One region of the Priestia sp. D51 genome, then DNA from elsewhere that is predicted to be linked to it. Evidence: riboswitches for the same ligand, from Rfam matches in the RefSeq annotation. Region 1 holds a riboswitch; each other region holds the start of a gene.
What was found. A riboswitch is a leader RNA that binds a small molecule or an ion and turns the genes downstream of it on or off. The one in region 1 is predicted to bind S-adenosylmethionine.

Region 1 (6,173 bases):
GCTTTCTGTACGCGGAATCGGTGCTGGTATTTCATCTGCCTTTAACTGGACAGGATCGCTTGCAGTAGGGCTTGTGTTTCCTATTTTAGCCGATCAGTTTAGCTTAGGTGTGATCTTTTCAACGTTTGGGATCATTTGTATTCTCGGATTATTCTTCATACGCTTTGTAGTTGTCGAAACTAAAGGGCGCAGCCTAGAGCAAATTGAAACAGACATGGCAGCTCGTTCTGAAAGAAATTCGTTAAGTCCAGTTGAGCGTAATAAATATGTTTAATTGTCGTAAATGTTTCAAATGTAAGGTGCTGAGATAAAAATATTTTAGCCGAAGTGAAAAACGAACCACTAATCAAAGTGTTTGATTAGTGGTTCGTTTTTTATGGTGAACGCAGGTTTCAGCTGTTTCATTTCTTCTAGCAGTTGATTGGAGAGCAAGGCGAAGACTCCTGCGGGGCAACAAGCGGTTCAGCTCATGTCGGCCTTTGCTCGTCTTTGGATTATGCTCCAGCTCTTATTAATAGATACTGAGATTCTAGCTTTTATGTTGTCCTATCCGTGCTTAACAAAATGAAAGAATAGATAGGCTATGGAAACTCATTTAAATGTGCGTTCTTCTTACAAGAAGATAGTGACCTTCATCAGCAAATTTCCATATAAATAAGTAAGCTTGTTTACTTTTAACCAATTTTATTTAGTAATAGGAGGATTAACTAGTTGATGAATTTGACGCTTCATGAACGTTCTGAAAAGTTATTAAAGCAAAGAATTAAACAATTAAATCCGAGAGATCCATTCAACTTTGTTTTTATGGGCGACAGCAGAGGTGACGGACCAAACGATAATTGTTACACGATGAGCGGTGAATTTGAGCTTGTGTTAAAAAAGGCGGTGGAATTGAATCCGCTGTTTATTATTCATGGGGGAGACACCGTGTATACAGGAGAAAAGAGGTATTTGGAGCACTTTGTTAAGGTTGTCGAAAAAATAGCACCAAACATTCCCGTGTTTGTATGCGTAGGGAATCATGATGAATTAAACCTTGAAGAAAGCAACCTCGAAAACTTCAGAGCCACTATCGGAAAAGTGCACTGGGTCATTGATATTCCTGTCTTTAACTTCCGGTGCATCGCATTAAATAATATCATCAGTCCCAAGAATAAAATATATGGATTTACAGATAGAGAGCTGAATTATTTAGAGCAGCAGCTAGAGGATGCTCCTCGTAATACCGTTGTAGCCATGCATGCGCAGCCAAATATTGGCCGATGGTCAGACCTGGGAGGTTTTCCTGTAACGACTCCTCAAAGTCAAGAATTTTTTGATTTAATTCAAGAACATCGCGTGAAAAAAGTGTTAGTCAGCCACGTGCATGCGTATGACGAGCAGTTTATTAGAAAAAACAGAAACGGGTCGTTTACGCTTGGAAGAGGTACTGATTTTGTATTATCAGGAGGCGCGGGTGCTCCCCTTGACTTTGAACCGCCTTTAATTTTAAATAATTATAATTTTACGGAGTTTTTTGTTAGCCGGTACGACATTTTAGGACCTCTTCTTTGGAAGGATTTTGGACGACCTCGAAGAAGTTGTTTGTAAAAACAAGAAAGTAGAAAGCAAGGTTCAAAAAAAGAGGCTGGGAAAAAAGGGTTTTAGGCGAAATGAAAAATGAACCATTGATCAAGATGCTTGATTAGTGGTTCATTTTTTTATTAGGGTAAACGTAGATTTCATGTGTATAGGTCTTTCTAGCAGGTGATTGGAGCACAAGACGAAGACTCCTGCGGGAAAAGCGGAACACGTGAGACCCCACAGGAGCTTATGCGACGAGGAGGCTCAGCGACCGCCCGCGGAAAGCGAAGTCTTGTACGGAAATCAACTGCGGTGTCACAAGCGATTCAGCTCATGTATCCCATTTGCCTTTAGATTGGATTCACTTGGTTATGTCTCAACCTCTTTTGGAAAACCGTACGAAACCTTGTAGCAGAAGGCCCAGTCAAGCGTTATAATAGATAGTGAATGATGATATATTCTCTATATTTGTCATATATTTGTATTACATATGTAATTGAAGAAAAATATTCACTTGATATACTGTTTAATGACTTAACTTTATCTTAACATTCACAGTGAAATGCGTGTTTATAGAGGCTTAAAACATACACAGCAAATGGAGGAGCTATCATGGCAAACGAAAAGATGCAAGAAGGACTCAATCGTTTTATTAAGGAAGATTTAAATGACCTTTTAGGTAGACTGTTCCCCCTAATGGACCGAGAATGTGCGGAAGAAAAGAGAATGCTTATCGAAACGGCGGTAGAGTACATCTATTCTTCAGGGTATCATCAAGGAGCAAAAGACTTGATCGAAACACATCGAAAAGATGATTACAAATTATTAAGGCAAAAATTAGCGTCAACGCCTCCTGAAAACTAATTTTTTTGAAATTTCTTTTGACAACATAAATGTAAGGTGTTAAGATGACTCTACATTCAAAATATTATAAACAATTAAAACTCTTATTGAGAGAGGCGGAGGGACTGGCCCTGTGAAGCCCGGCAACCATTTAACAATCTTGTTAAAAAGGTGCTACATCCTGCAAAGCGTACAGCTTTGAAAAATAAGAGAGGATTTCATAGATACTATGCCTCTCTATTCATAATAGAGAGGCTTTTTATTTTATGTAAAGGTGTTTTGAATGAACAATTTCATAGAAATGCATCAGGTGCTGTGTAACGAATGTACGCAGCTTAAAAGGGAAGACCGGTGAAAAGCCGGCGCGGTCCCGCCACTGTAATGGGGAGCAACTTATTAACCACTGTTTCATGTTGAAATGGGAAGGGATAGGAAGCGATGAACCTAAGTCAGGAGACCTGCCTGTTGTATGCACTTAAGCTCTACGGGATATAGAGAGGAGTGAGGAATACGTGTTGAGAAAAACAGGCTATCTCAACTTTAGTTAAGTATGCGTATCATCTCTCTTTTCATTTCGAAAAGAGAGATTTTTTAGTTTAGCGATAAAAAAATATACAGGGAGTGGAAAAAATGAGCAGTGTAAAAAGTTCAAATGTAGGTTATCCAAGAATTGGTGAAAAACGAGAATGGAAAAAAGCGCTTGAGCAGTTTTGGGCAGGAAAACTAGAGAAAGATATCTTTCTTCAGGAAATTGAAGCTCTTCGTCTAGGACATCTGAAAAAACAGCGTGACGCAGGAATTGAATTAATTCCAGTCGGCGATTTTAGCTTATACGATCACGTGTTAGATACAGCCGCTATGTTTGGTTTGGTGCCAAAGCGCTTTGAATATAGCGGAGGCCCGGTATCGCTTGAAACGTATTTTGACATCGCGCGAGGAACAAAAGGTGCGGTAGCTTCTACGATGACAAAATGGTTTAACACAAATTATCACTACATCGTACCCGAGCTTGAGGAATGTACGCCGGCACTTGTAGAAAATCGCCCGCTTCAATTTTACAAAGAAGCAAAACAAAAGCTGAATATCAAAGGCAAACCCGTTATTTTAGGTCCAGTAACATTTGTGAAGCTGTCAAAAGGATATAAAAAAAGTGAGTTTAAAAAAGTAGTTGAACAATTTGTTCCTCTGTATGCGACTATTTTAGCTGAGCTTCAGGCAGAAGGCGTGGAGTGGGTACAAATAGATGAGCCGGTTTTAGCTACAACGCTATCAAAAGAAGACCTGGCGCTCTATAAAAAAGTCTATGAAGCTTTGAAAAAAGCGGCACCGAATGTAAAAGTCATTTTGCAAACGTATTTTGACAGCGTTGATTACTACAAAGAAGTTGTGTCTCTTCCTGTTGAAGGAATTGGCTTAGACTTTGTACATGACCGAGGAGAAAATCTCACGGCGCTTAATAAATATGGGTTTCCGACTGATAAAGTGCTGGCAGCAGGAGTGATTGACGGACGAAACATTTGGCGTGAAAACTTGGACGAACAGCTTTTAACAATCAGTGAAATTGAAGAAGCTGTATCAAAAGACCGTTTGATTCTGCAGCCTTCATCAAGTTTATTACATGTTCCTGTCACGGTGAAAAGCGAAAAAACCATTGAGCCAATTCTAAAAAACGCGCTGTCTTTTGCAGATGAAAAGCTAAAGGAAATCACGCTTTTAACAAAAGCGGTGCAGCAAGGAAAAGAAGCAATTGAAAAAGAAATAAGTGTAAGCAAACAGGCGATTCAAGCATTAAATGGATCATCTTTTCGAAATCACCAAGACGTGCAAAAAGAGCTGAAGCAGCTGGACAGCTATAAAGCAGAGCGCCAAGCGCCGTTTGACGTACGTCAACGCGTTCAACAAGAAGCGTTTCAACTGCCGCTTCTTCCAACGACAACAATTGGAAGCTTTCCGCAAACAAAAGAAGTGAGAAAAGAGCGTCTAAAGTGGCGTAAAGGAGAATTAAGCGACAAAGCGTATGAAGCGTACATTAACGCTGAAATCAAAAAATGGATTGAAATTCAAGAAGACATCGGCTTAGATGTCCTTGTGCACGGAGAGTTTGAGCGTACGGACATGGTTGAATACTTCGGTGAAAAATTAGGAGGCTTTCAGTTTACGAAGTTTGGCTGGGTGCAATCATACGGTTCTCGCTGCGTCAAGCCGCCGCTTATTTACGGAGATGTCTCGTACGAGCAGGCGATGACGATCAAAGAAACGGTCTACGCACAGTCTCTAACCAATAAGCCTGTTAAAGGAATGCTGACGGGGCCGATTACGATCTTAAACTGGTCATTTGTGCGTGATGATATCCCGCGCTACGACGTGGCAAATCAAATTGCGCTTGCTCTTAGAAAAGAAGTGGAAGCACTTGAAAGTCAGGGCATCTCAATGATTCAAGTAGATGAACCGGCGCTGCGTGAAGGACTGCCGTTAAAACGAGAAAACTGGGAAAGCTACTTGAGCGCCGCGGTGTATGCGTTCAAATTAGCCACGGTATCGGTGCAAAACGAGACGCAAATTCACACGCATATGTGCTATTCGGAATTCGAAGAGATTATTGATGCGATCAAAGCGCTTGATGCCGACGTGATTTCCATTGAAACGTCCAAAAGCCACGGTGAATTAATTTATGCGTTTGAAAAACATACGTATAACCAGGGAATTGGACTTGGCGTATATGATATCCACAGCCCGCGCGTACCGAAGCTTGAAGAGCTGACACGAAACATTGACCGCGCTCTAAAAGTGCTTGATCCTGCATTGTTTTGGATTAATCCCGACTGCGGTCTTAAAACAAGAGGAATCAGCGAGACGGTGGAAGCTTTAAAAGTGATGGTTGAGTCTGCAAAACAAACAAGAAAAAATTTATTACAAAACGCTTAATAACAAGAAAGTCAAGACCAAGCAGTGTAAACGCTACACTGCTTGGTCTTATGGGTTTTTTAAAGGCCAAAAATATCCATTGACACTTCCCGTAGATTTTTGTATCTTTTTAAAGGTGTTTTTAAAATCAGGGAGGTACAACATGAGTAACAACAGCACGCAGCACGTTAAAATTGTAACAGCGGATCCATCAGCGCTAGGCCTATTCGGACTTGCCATGGTGACACTTGTTGCATCGTTTCAAAAGCTTGGGGTAACCGATGGTGTTTCATTGGTATTGCCATGGGCAATTTTTTTAGGCGGAATAGGGCAGCTAATTGCGTCTATGCAAGATTTCAAACATAATAATACCTTCGGCGCAACGGCTTTTGGTGCCTTCGGTTTATTTTGGCTAGGTGTAGCGATGACATGGCTTATTCAGCTTGGCGCATTTGGAGAAGCGCTCGCAAAAGAAGCGGATCCGAAGCAGCTCGCATTTGCTTTTGTCGGCTACTTAATTTTCAGCGTTTTTATGACGATTGGAGCAATGGGCACTCATAAAGTATTATTTATTATTTTTGTATTAATTGATTTCTTATTTATTGGATTATCGCTAAGTACATTTGGTGTGGCATATGAATACACGCACTTACTAGCAGCAGTGTCAGAGCTATTAATTGCTCTGTTTTCATTCTATGGATCTGCAGCGGCTGTATTAAATACTCACTACGGTCGAGTTGTGCTTCCAGTGGGCAAGCCGTTTGGGGCATTTATCAAATAATCAAGACGTTCATTAAAAAGCGAAGTAGGGTTGAATTCTGTATGATGCAGAGGTCAATCCTTTTTTGTTTGGGCATTTTTAT
Region 2 (6,173 bases), on a different contig from region 1:
GATCTTTAATTGTTAAAGTTGACCCTGCCATATTAAAACCTCCAGTTATAGACGTATATAGTAAAAAACGATATACCTATATCTTTTTAATTATTCTCATTTTATTCTCATTACAATCTTATAACAAATGAAAACTTATAGCAACCTTTTGACCCAAAAGGTTTTAAACCATTATGTACGTTTTTTAAGACTAAATCCACTCATAAAAAAGTTGCCTTAAAAGACTCGATAGAGCCTTCTAAGACAAGCTTTTTACCCACTTTATTTACTTAGTGCGTGTGGCTAGTCAGTTCTGAAACACACTCTTGGACAAGCGTAACGGACTGACTCATCGCTGCGCCTCCGCCAAATGCCGCTGATACTCCGCATGCTTCTAAAATTTCTTGCTCAGTTGCACCTTGATCAATGCAGCCTTTTGTATGATAAATCATACAGTACTCGTCTTGAGCTACTACGCTGATTCCTAGCGCGATTAACTGCTTTTCTTTTTTAGAAAGAGAACCTTCTCCAAAACATGCTTCAGTAAACGCATTAAACGTTTTTGTTACTTCCGGCAATTTTTCGCTAAATTTCCCAACACCCATTTTATAATCATGAAGTGCTTGCTCAGTTGAATGACGTGCTTCTTGCTGCATAACGTCAGCTCCCATCATCAGTAAAGTTTTCACGGTTAGTATGCGTGAGAAAAATAAGAGTTATTCGTTTTGATGCATACAAAAAAGCACTTGCCCAGAGTGGGCAAGCGCTTTTCTTCTATTATTTATTTACCGGCAATACTCCGCCTTTGTATTTTTCTTTAATGTAGTCTTGAATTTCTTTAGAGTGAAGAACTTTTACTAAAGCTTTCACTGTACCTTTATTTTCGTCACCTTTGTGAACCGTAATGATGTTTGCATATGGGTTGTTTTCTTTGCTTTCCACTGCGATTGGATCTTTTACTGGATCTAAACCAGCATCGATAGCATAGTTAGCATTGATAACAACAGCGTCACCTTCATTGTTTTTGTACATTTGAGGTAACAATCCGCCTTCAACATCGGCTTTAAATTTTAAATTCTTAGGGTTTTCTACAATATCTTTAATTTGTGCGTCTGTTTTCTTTACGCCTGGTTTTAATTTGATCACGCCAGCTTTTTCAAAAATCGATAAAATACGTCCTTGCTCTGCTACTGCATCACGCATAATAACTGTGCCGTTTTTCGGAAGATCTTTTAAGCTTTTGTATTTTTTAGAGTAGATACCAATTGGTTCAATGTGAATGGCACCGGCACTTACGAAATCATACCCTTTTTCACCTTTATGATCTTTTAGCACTGAATTCATATAAGGAACGTGCTGGAAGTAGTTTGCATCAATTTCATTGTTTGCAAGAGCTGTGTTCGGTAAGATGTAATCTTGGAATTTTTTAATCTCTAAATCAATTCCTTGTTTTTCCAAAATAGGTTTTGCTTGTTCTAAAATTTCAGCATGAGGCGTATTAGATGCACCCACGACAATTTTCTTTTCATCTTTTGATCCATTGTTAGATCCACACGCCGCTAATCCTACTACTAGCGCAGATGTTAACGCTAAAGCTGAAAGCCATTTTTTCATAATAAATAATCCTCCCTTTATCTTTTATCAATTTTTGCAGTAATCGCATCTCCAATAAGTTGGATAATAAATACAATAATCAAAATTAAGATCGTAGCGGCTAGCGTTACGTCATTATGACTGCGCTGGAATCCTTCTAAATATGCAAGGTTTCCAAGACCTCCAGCTCCAATCACACCCGCCATTGCCGTATAGCCTACTAACGCAATGGTTGTTACTGTCAAACCGGAAATCAAAGCTGGTAGCGATTCAGGTAACAGCACTTTAAAGATAATAGTGCTTGTTGTGGCTCCCATTGATTTAGCAGCTTCAATAACACCCTTATCAATTTCACGCAGACCAATTTCTACAAGACGCGCATAAAATGGTGCTGCTCCAACAATTAAAGCCGGTAACGCTGCATTAGCGCCTAAAATACTTCCTACCAATGCTTTGGTAAATGGAATCAGTAAAACAATTAAAATAATGAATGGAATGGAACGAAAGATATTTACAACCGCCGACACAATGGCATATAAAGGTTTGTTTTGCCAAAGCTGTCCTTTGGACGTTAAAAATAAAAGCAGGCCCAATAAAATACCTAGAACAAATGTGGCTACAACTGAAATAGCCGTCATATATAGTGTTTCATTTGTCGCTTGAATAAAATCATCTAAAATAACGTTTGGAAATAGTTTCTCAAGCATTTGTCATTACCTCCACTTCTACCTGCTGCTCATGAATGTATGCAATGACTTTTTCAACTTCTGTTAATTCTCCGTCTAAATGAACGAACAGCGTCCCGTATGAACCTGTTTGTGTATGAGAAATCTTTCCTTGCAAAATATTAATCGTTACATCAAACTGTTTTAAAATCGTTGTAATGAGCGGTTGCTCTGCTTTTCCGCCAACAAACGTCAGCTGAATAATTTGCCCGCTTGGATACAGCTCTTTTACTTGTTCAATCGTTTCAAACGTTTCCTCTGGTTCAGAAATCTGTTGAACGAATCGTTTTGTAATCGGCTGCTTAGGTTTTCTGAATACTTCTAGCACTTGTCCTTCTTCTACTACTGCCCCATTTTCCATAACGGCTACTCGATGACAAATTTTACGAATGACGTGCATTTCATGAGTAATCAATACAATGGTTAACCCTAGCTTCTCATTAATATCTACTAACAGATCTAAAATAGAATCTGTCGTTTGAGGATCAAGCGCTGATGTTGCTTCATCACAAAGCAATACTTTTGGATTGTTCGCTAGCGCTCGAGCAATCCCAACACGCTGCTTTTGTCCGCCGCTAAGCTGTGATGGATAAGCATCTTCACGCCCTTCAAGCCCGACTAGCTTAATAAGTTCGTCTACTCGTTTCATTCTTTTTTCTTTTGAAATCCCTGCTATTTCTAACGGAAAGGCAATATTTTCTCGTACCGTACGCGACCACAAGATATTAAAGTGCTGAAATACCATACTAATTTCTTGTCTAGCTTTTCTGAGTTTTCCGCCTTTAATTTTTCCCATATCATTACCTGCTACTTCGACCGTTCCTGTCGTTGGTGTTTCTAATCCGTTTAGCAAGCGAATCAAAGAACTTTTCCCCGCTCCGCTATAACCAATAATTCCGTAAATTTCACCTTGGTTAACGGTTAGATTCACATTATCAACAGCTGTTACTTGACCGCTTTTGGCCTGATAAATTTTTGTAACGTCTGTTAATGTAATCATATTTCTTCACCTTCTTTAATAAAAACTTAATTATATTAGGTTGCCCTATAGGATGAAAAAGCCGTAAAACAATTTTCCCCATTAAAAAAGCCTCTCTGCGCATGACAGAAAGGCTCGATATTTAATCCTTTCTCTCATCTTTCAAAGCGCATAGCTTTGCAGGAATTGGCACCATTTCAGTTAGTCTGACGGTTGCCGGGTTTCACAGGGCTCAGTCCCTCCACCTCTCTTGATAAGAGTTCGCAACAATTATTTTGTTTTTGGGAAATATTCATTCATTTATGAACATTCATGAGTGTGATTTTAGCATGTGTCAGATAGGCTGTCAACAGATTTTATTCTTGGGATAATATCCCAAGATTTCAACAGCCCCAACGGTTCGCTCTCTTTCCACTTCTTCATTTTAAACAAACGTTTGATTATCGAAGCTCCTCGAGTACGTGCTCGATGGAATGAAACGCGTAGAGTTTTTTTACCATTTCACCATTTTCCACTTCAATCAAACAAGGTACGCTTTCAATAGAAAATAATTCTGCTTTTGAAGGCATATAATTTAAATTGCTCATTCCGATGGTTACATCCGGCAGCATCGCTTCTGCCACGGTTAACATTTTTTTTGCCAGCTGACATGTCCCGCAAAAAGGCGTATGGAAAAAGATAAAGGCTCTTTCTCCTTCTTTTAACTGATCATCCAGCTGTTTTTCGCTCCATTCTTGCATGTTGCTCATTCCTTTTATGTTAAAAATTCTGCATTAACATCGATATTGGCACTCAGCAATACTGTTGCTATGTGATGTCTAGGGGCGGCAGCAACTTCTCGGTACATTTTATCAATATATAGATGCTCTGCTTCCGGAAGCTCTCGTTTAAATTGTTTTCTCAGCTTATTCCCTGAATCATCAGAGTCAACGAGTATGTATACCTCTTTGTTAAACGTACAGTCAATAATTTCATCCAGCTTTGATAAACTAATCGTACCGTTTGTACAAATAATTTCAATTGGTTCTCGAATGATATCTTGAATACGCTTTTTATCTGACTTTCCTTCGACAATAATTACTTTTTCAATTTCAATTAGCCCCATTTTCATCACCCATAATCGTCAGTTGTATAGTAACATCATTTCTTTATGCTATACAATATTCGTTAATGTATCACAGTTCACCTGTTTTTTAAAAGAAATTTGCAAGAAAGAACTCTTTTAAAAGGCAGTTTAGGCCATATTATCTCTATAAAACAAGAAAAACAGCGGCAGTTGCCACTGTTTAGCACCATCCTGCTTCTTCATCGCAGTCTGTATATTTTTGCGTTTCACCTTGTTTTTGTACGTCCGCGTATTGATAGAACTTATTATTTTCTTGCGAATATCCTTCTTCAAAGCGGTATTCATTGCCGCTTGTTCCGTAGCTAACTTCACCAATTGGCTGTTTATCAACGTATAATTTCATACCGCCGTCATGAAATTTAGCTGTAACGCGATCTGTAACGTCCATTTTTTGTTTTTCAAACATAAAAAGACACTCCTTTAGCTTGTTTACTAATAGAGTGTCCAGTCAAAAACTTTTCATAAAGACAATTTATGGAGGAATATTATCCTTCGTTTGTCATTTCTTCGTATTGCTCTGCTGTCATCAGCTTGTCTACTTGAGAAGCATCAGATGGTTTGATTGTAATCATCCATGCTTCTTCGTATGGAGATTCATTAACAAGTTCAGGACTATCGCCTAAGTTGTCGTTTACTGCTACAACTTCACCGCTAATTGGTGCGTAAAGCTCAGAAACTGTTTTTACTGATTCAACGCTACCAAACGGCTCGTCAGCTTCTACTGTTGCTCCTACTTCTGGCAGTTCAACGAATACGATGTCTCCAAGCTCAGCTTGAGCGAAATGTGTAATACCTACGCGGACAACGTCTCCTTCTGTTTTTACCCATTCATGCTCTTCAGAATAACGCAAATCTTTTGGTGTACTCATCTTAATCCCTCCAAAATATGTATCGTAATTTGTTTATATAAAAAGCGCCTTCAACGTGGAGAACACTTTCTACAACCTAAAATAACTTCCTATTAACAGTGTAACGTAAAAGGTAAAAATTTTCTATTTGAAAACTTACTTCCACACGTCCTCAAACTGCTCTTCTTTGAAACCAAGCGTTACTTTTTGTCCATCTGTTAGCAGCGGACGCTTAATTAACATGCCATCTGACGCAAGAATAGACAGAAGTTCGTCTTCACTCGCACTGCTTACTTTATCTTTAAGACCTAACTCGCGATATTTTTTACCGCTTGTATTAAAGAATTTTTTTAATTCTAGGCCGCTGTTCTGATAGTAAGCTTGCAGCTGCTCTTTTGTTGGCGGATTTTCTACAATATGAATTTCTTCATATGCTACTCCGTTATCATCGAGCCACTTCTTTGCTTTTCGGCACGTACCGCACTTTGGATATGAATAAAAAAATAATGACATTTCGTCAACCACCCTTTATTTTAAGCTTTTTTCGTATTTTAACACATCCTTTATCATTTACCTAGATAGAGGCTTCTTAAACAAAAAGGAGCTCGCAAAACGAGCTCCTTTTTCCTTAAACTGTGAATTTCTCTACTTCTAGAAGCGTTTTTGCAACCTCGCGCTTTACGCTAATTACATTGATTGGTGTATAGCGAGTTAATTTGCGAAGAGACGAAAGCATGACTCTAAGCGTATCACCTTGTTCAACGCCAATTAACGTTTCTTTTGCATCTGCTTCGATTCGATTAAATGCTTCTTGGCAGAATACTTGCGTGTATTTTAATTTTAAGCTGTTTTGATCTACTCCTGTTTTGGAAATGGCTTTTTCAGTACGTAAAACAGTAGATTCCATTGCATATACGTTACTA
Region 3 (6,173 bases), on a different contig from region 1:
CATGGGCTGGATTTGGTTCTGCATTTGGTCCTGCTATTTTACTAAGTCTATACTGGAAGCGTATGACTCGATGGGGAGCACTTGCAGGGATGATTGTAGGCGCTGTCACGGTATTAATTTGGGTGAACACTCCGTTGAAGGATACCCTTTACGAAATGATTCCTGGGTTCTTTTTAAGCTTATTAGCTGTTATTGTTGTAAGTTTACAAACAAAGAAACCATCAAGCGATGTTCAACAGCAATTTGTTGAAATGAAAGAAATTTTAATAAAAGAATCGAAATAAACAAAAAGAAGCTGAAAAAAAGTACGTAAGTTGAAGGAAGATCCGAACGATGAATCGAGATTCTTGATGAAGAATCAAATTCGTTCGGATTTTTTAATGGTATGGTGAATGTAGGTTTTATGTATATAGTTGCTTCTGGCGGTTGATTTAGTTATGTCTCAATCTCTTTTTGTTTTTAATCTCCTTTTCTTATCATATATATACTAAAGATCAATAAAGGAGGTTTTTGGTATGCAACATTCTTATTTCCCTTATGAACCTACACAGCAACTGCGCGCAGATACACAAAATAGAGAAATTAAAGTAATTGGTGAAGGGAGTGCTTCAGCCATTCCAAATGAAATTTCCATGACGATTGGAACGCGCACGGAAAACCGAGACGTTCAAGAAGCCTTAAAAGAAAATTCAGCTGTTTCAAATACTCTGCTGCAAGAAATACAAAAACTTGGAATCAATGACCAGCAAATTGAAACAGCTTCATTCACTATAAACCCTAAATATGATTACAGCGATGGAAAATCGACTCTTACAGGATACGAAGTACAGCATTTGTTTAGAGTAAGAGTACAAGATGTAAAACAAGCTGGCGATGTTTATAACGCTACGTTTTCAAGCGGAGCCAACGTAGCGCAAGATCTTCAATTCCACGTTACAAATGATGATAAATATGAACAAGAAGCGATAAGTAAAGCTTTGCTTAACGCTAAAGAAAAGGCCTTTACCATTGCCAACACGCTGCAGCTCCCTATTAACCAAATCCCCATTTTAATCGAAGAAGGCCCCGTCTATCAGTCATCTGGATCCTCGCCTAAGTTATTAGCAGCCTCTCCCCCTATTCAAGCTCAGTCCTTGACTGTATCTGCTTCTGTAAAAGTTACGTACACGTATTAATACTTATGGTAAACTATAGATTATTATAATGAAGAAACTAATCTAAAGGAGCTCTTTGCACAATGACTTCTGAACATTTACTAGCAGCTTATCAGACCCTATGGTTGAACCGTTCTTTCGCTTCTAAACAAGCCCTGACAAGTGAAGATCAGCTTCACGAAGCCATTCTGAAAGATTTAAAAGATGAAATGACTCATCCACGCGTTCGGCAAACACCGTATGTAAAATATCATCTTGGCATAAAAAGAATTCTAAACAGCGGTCTTTCCTCTGATGAAAAAGTTGCGCTTACGTCCCTATACACAAACCTTTTAGATAGCTGTATATAACAAAAAAAGGACTTCCTTAATGGAAGTCCTTTTTTTATTTAATTAACGCTTTTTCTTCTAAGCTTTGAAAAACAGCGTTAAAGTCTTGCTTCAAATCCTCGAATTCCTCTAACCCTACTGAAAGGCGAAGAAGTGAATCAGTAATTCCTTTTTCTTCACGTACTTCTTTTGGGATACTTGCATGAGACATTGTTGCAGGATGCGTGAGAATGGATTCAACTGCACCTAGACTAACGCCAATTGAAGCTAATTTGACTCCTTGTAAAATATGTCGTGCTACTTCTTCATCCTGCACTTGGAAAGAAATCATAGCTCCGTATCCATTTGCTTGTTCTGAAATGAGTTTGTGGTCCGGATGACTTTTTAAGCCTGGGTAGTATACACGGCTCACTAGAGATTGTTCTTCAAGCCACTTTGCAAACTGCAGCGCTGTTTTTAACTGCTGATCTAAACGAACTTTTAATGTCTTAATTCCTCGAAGCAGTAAAAAACAATCCTGTGGCCCCAAGATAGCACCAAAAGCATTTTGTACAAACTTTACTTCTTCCGCTAGCTTTTCATCGCTTACTACAACTAAACCGCCAATGACGTCACTGTGGCCGCTGATATATTTTGTAGCACTATGAATGACAATATTTACACCAAGGTCAATGGGCTGCTGCAGATAAGGTGTTAAAAACGTGTTATCCACAATTGTAAGGAGATTGTGCTCCTTCGCCAAACTTGCTACTGCTTTAATATCCGTTACCTGTAAAAATGGATTTGAAGGGCTTTCGATATAAATAGCCTTCGTATCTTTTGTAATAGCTTCTTCTACTTTCTCAACCTTCGTTGTATCAACAAAAGTTGTTTTGATACCAAACTTTGAAAATAATCGTGTTAATACACGATATGTCCCGCCGTACGTATCGTGTGAAACTAAAATTTCATCTCCTGATTCAAAAATAGATAACACCGATGAAATAGCAGCCATACCTGATGAAAAAGCAAAACCAGCGTATCCATTTTCTAGCTGAGCAATAGTGTTTTCTAAAGCCTCACGCGTTGGGTTTCCTGAACGAGAATAGTCATAGCGGCCGTTGTTCGTCTCATCTTCTTGATTAAATGTAGATACCTGATAAATAGGTACGTTAACCGCTCCAAAATGACCGTCAATTCCTGTATTTGCATGAATTAAGTTCGTACCAAATCTATGTTTATTATTGTTGGTATGCATCAAATGCCTCCTTCAAATCTTTAATTAAATCATCTGCGTGCTCAATTCCAACTGATAATCGAAGTAAACAGTTTGTTACTCCGACACGATTTCGAATTTCCTCAGGAATGTCAGCGTGTGTTTGACGAGCTGGGAATGTCATTAAACTTTCCACGCCTCCTAAGCTTTCTGCAAATGTAATAACTTTAACATTTTCTAAAAGTACTGACACGATGTCAGGGTGTGAGACAGCAAAAGAAATCATGCCTCCAAATCCAGTTGCTTGTTTCTTCATGATTTCATAGCCCGGATGTGTTTCAAGACCAGGGTAATACACTTTTTCCACGAGATCATGAGCAGTAAGCCAATTTGCAATTTTCAGTGCGTTTTCGTTATGTTTTTCCATCCGAAGCGCTAGCGTCTTAATACCGCGCAATAACAGCCAGCTATCCTGTGGACCTAAGATTGCCCCAGCTGCATTTTGATAAAAACGAATTTTTTCTCCTAAGCTACTACATCGAGCGACTACAAGACCAGCAACAACATCATTATGACCCCCAATGTATTTGCTTGCACTATGTATCACAATATCTGCTCCAAGCTCTAAAGGACGCTGATAGTAAGGGGACATGAATGTATTGTCAACGATAGTAAGCAAATCATGCTGTTTAGCTAACGCAATTGCTTCTGACAAATCAGTCACGTGCATCATTGGATTTGTAGGTGTTTCAATAAATAAAGCTTTCGTGTTGGGACGAAGCGCATCTTTTACTTGCTCGAGATGGGCTGTGTTGACGTACGAAACAGTAATTCCTTGCTCTGAAAAGATTTCATTTAGTACTCGGTACGTTCCTCCGTATAAATCCTCTGATACAATTAAATGATCTCCGTTTTTAAATAGTGCTAAAACTGCCATTACACCCGCCATTCCTGAAGCGAATGCTACTCCTACTTCTCCTTTTTCTAAAGCAGCAATTGCTTCTTCCAATGCTGTACGAGTAGGATTTGCCGTACGTGCATAGTCAAATCCTGTACTTTGCCCTAAAGCAGGATGAGCAAATGTTGATGCTTGGTAAATGGGTGTTGTAATAGAACCTGTTGCAGGATCACGACCTACTCCTGAACGAACTAATAAAGTTTCAATTTTCATCTATTTCTCTCCTTAACTCAAAATAAAAAACACTCTTCACAGATGGAAGAGTGTTCGTTTATACACGATTTCTCTCATCTGTTAGAACAATACTGATGTTCCACAGGAATTAGCACCGTTCAAATGAATGATTCATTTGATGGTTGCCGGGCATCGCAGGGCCAGTCCCTCCGCCACTCTTGATAAGAGTTCTATATAATTGTTGGTGGTTAACGTTTGTTGTTACTAACTTTAATAAAGATTTTCTTTATTGTCAACATAATTTTCTAAAAAATTTAAATCATCTCATTTGTTTATTCAATATACTTGTCCTGATAAGCACATAAAAAAAGAGACGACACCAAGGTCTCTTTTTCTAAGGCAAGTGCACAGATTTTACGTGAGCTAACTTCCAATACATACTTTCTCCATTTGCCGTAATTAGTTCAACAATATTGTTAGAAACTTCTTTAAGTACACCAATCTTTTCTGATTGATCCCCTAAATCTAATACGACCAGTTGATTTTCATATTTTTTAAGCTGCTCTTCAAAGTTTCTGACAAAAGGTGCAGAGGCGGGCCTTACGGGGAGCTCTTTGTCACTTAAAGAATAAGGGGTTAACTCATTACTGTAAGGGGTAAGCCATTTCAAATGATGCAGAGAAACAAAGACATTTTTATACACTGGAGAATAAAACACAAGATAATCATTCAGCACGCTTGTGATATAGCCATGCAATGATTTCCCTCCCGTTACATAAATTTCAATAAATTTCCCTTTTGCCTGCTGTAAAATATTACGATAAGAAATCCGCTGGCTTTCTTCTATTAAATTTTCTTCTATTGTCCGTAAAGGCGTATAATCTTCTTCTGAAACTTCTCGCAAGCGATGTATGTGTAAAAGAGGAATATACAAATAATCATGTCCATTATATAAAACCATTACATCTAACCCTAGATCAACAAGTTTTCCTATAAACGTTGTTTTCCCTGATATATCGACTTCAACAATTTTATCAATATAATGATTCATACTCATTCTCATTCTCCTCCTTTTTCCTATATGATAGAAAAGGTGCTTTATAAGCACCTTTTACGTTCCAGTTCGTCATGCTTTCCAACGATAATTTTTCGTTTTAATAACTTTTTCACCTGGTGTTGAAGAGCGTGAACCCGTACGGCGACCTCCCGAGCGATCGTCTGTGCGACCTCCTGTACGTCTTCCTGTACGTCTTCCGGTACGGTCTCCAGTACGGCCATCCGTGCGACCTCCGGTTCTATCTACAGTAGTTGATTCTTGCACAGAATCTTCTTCATTTGTATCTCCATTTTGCTCAGAATTTTCTTCATTTTGCTTGAAAGATCCTTTTGATCCTAAGGCAATGGTTTTTACGTGTCTTGGTTGTAAACGTAAAACTTGATTATTTTGTACAAGAGTAAAGTTCCCATTGCGACTTTGAACTAACACACCTTCTACAGCCTCTGGCCCTCCACCGTTAATAGCTACCCATCTATGCGAAAACTCTTCAAACAGTTCATTGAAACTTTTCGCTTTAATATACTCAGGTGTTTCTTCAACTAATAATGGGTTTTGCGGAACAACAGGCGTATTTTTGCTTACAACTTCACTTACACTCTTTATGTGCTCTACATTGATATAAACGACGCCGTCATCTTCTGTTAGTAATACGACATACGCAGATTCAAATGAGCCTAATACATCAAGGATCTTACCCAATTTTTTCTCTGGCCCTCCTTGATTTATTTGCACTTGTTTATCTTTCATCAATAATAAAGTGCCTGCAAATGTGTTGGCTCTGTGCAGTTCTACTTCACTATTAAATCCAGAAAATGTTTGCGCGGAATTAGACTTTGTATCCTCTGTAATGCTTTTAACATGAGCGAGCTGGTAATAAATAAATGTATATTGCTGTTGTGGAATAAGCTGCGCCGGTTGATTATTTTGCTGATTGTTATTTTGTTTTGTTTCAAGAGCAAGTGTTAAATAATCTGATTGAACGTCGATTAAATATCCCGTTTTAGATTCAGGCCCCCCGCGATAGACAGTTACTACTCTCCCTTTTAATGGTTTAAAGTGGGCAGAGTAGCCCGTGCTTTCAGATTGTTGAACTTTACGAGCGCGACTACGATTGGCATTTTGAGTTTGGTCTTGATTTTGGTCGTAGTAATAGTTACTCATTATTTTTCCTCCTTATTAATTGTCCTTATTGGTCATTCATAATGTATATATACGTATCATGTACAGCTATTGTCTTCCTGCATTTGCCTATTATTCTTAAATTCCACTTTTGCCTATCAGTCTAGTAAAATTCAAAAATCAAAAA

Region 2: another riboswitch for S-adenosylmethionine. It lies ahead of ACNHOZ_RS20055 (methionine ABC transporter ATP-binding protein); the one in region 1 lies ahead of metE (5-methyltetrahydropteroyltriglutamate--homocysteine S-methyltransferase).
Region 3: another riboswitch for S-adenosylmethionine. It lies ahead of ACNHOZ_RS16080 (trans-sulfuration enzyme family protein); the one in region 1 lies ahead of metE (5-methyltetrahydropteroyltriglutamate--homocysteine S-methyltransferase).

Annotation. Positions count from the first base shown of each region.
Region 1 covers NZ_JBLTIR010000002.1:956,670-962,842, reverse strand. Annotated here, with positions in the region: gene ACNHOZ_RS11930 (sugar porter family MFS transporter) at 1-274, shown strand, start outside; gene ACNHOZ_RS11925 (metallophosphoesterase family protein) at 715-1,590, shown strand; gene ACNHOZ_RS11920 (hypothetical protein) at 1,747-1,917, shown strand; gene ACNHOZ_RS11915 (hypothetical protein) at 2,176-2,427, shown strand; SAM riboswitch class I at 2,508-2,618, shown strand; cobalamin riboswitch at 2,698-2,886, shown strand; gene metE (5-methyltetrahydropteroyltriglutamate--homocysteine S-methyltransferase) at 3,037-5,331, shown strand; gene ACNHOZ_RS11905 (acetate uptake transporter) at 5,474-6,091, shown strand.
Region 2 covers NZ_JBLTIR010000005.1:64,220-70,392, forward strand. Annotated here, with positions in the region: gene sufC (Fe-S cluster assembly ATPase SufC) at 1-31, opposite strand, end outside; gene ACNHOZ_RS20040 (carboxymuconolactone decarboxylase family protein) at 270-635, opposite strand; gene ACNHOZ_RS20045 (MetQ/NlpA family ABC transporter substrate-binding protein) at 757-1,593, opposite strand; gene ACNHOZ_RS20050 (methionine ABC transporter permease) at 1,611-2,279, opposite strand; gene ACNHOZ_RS20055 (methionine ABC transporter ATP-binding protein) at 2,272-3,297, opposite strand; SAM riboswitch class I at 3,429-3,536, opposite strand; gene ACNHOZ_RS20060 (thioredoxin family protein) at 3,717-4,016, opposite strand; gene ACNHOZ_RS20065 (toprim domain-containing protein) at 4,031-4,381, opposite strand; gene ACNHOZ_RS20070 (YusG family protein) at 4,563-4,808, opposite strand; gene gcvH (glycine cleavage system protein GcvH) at 4,888-5,271, opposite strand; gene ACNHOZ_RS20080 (arsenate reductase family protein) at 5,407-5,763, opposite strand; gene ACNHOZ_RS20085 (acyl-CoA dehydrogenase family protein) at 5,879-6,173, opposite strand, start outside.
Region 3 covers NZ_JBLTIR010000003.1:830,003-836,175, reverse strand. Annotated here, with positions in the region: gene putP (sodium/proline symporter PutP) at 1-284, shown strand, start outside; gene ACNHOZ_RS16095 (SIMPL domain-containing protein) at 516-1,175, shown strand; gene ACNHOZ_RS16090 (hypothetical protein) at 1,238-1,504, shown strand; gene ACNHOZ_RS16085 (trans-sulfuration enzyme family protein) at 1,539-2,720, opposite strand; gene ACNHOZ_RS16080 (trans-sulfuration enzyme family protein) at 2,704-3,849, opposite strand; SAM riboswitch class I at 3,921-4,038, opposite strand; gene ACNHOZ_RS16075 (hypothetical protein) at 4,205-4,867, opposite strand; gene ACNHOZ_RS16070 (hypothetical protein) at 4,937-6,028, opposite strand; gene ACNHOZ_RS16065 (CotH kinase family protein) at 6,160-6,173, opposite strand, start outside.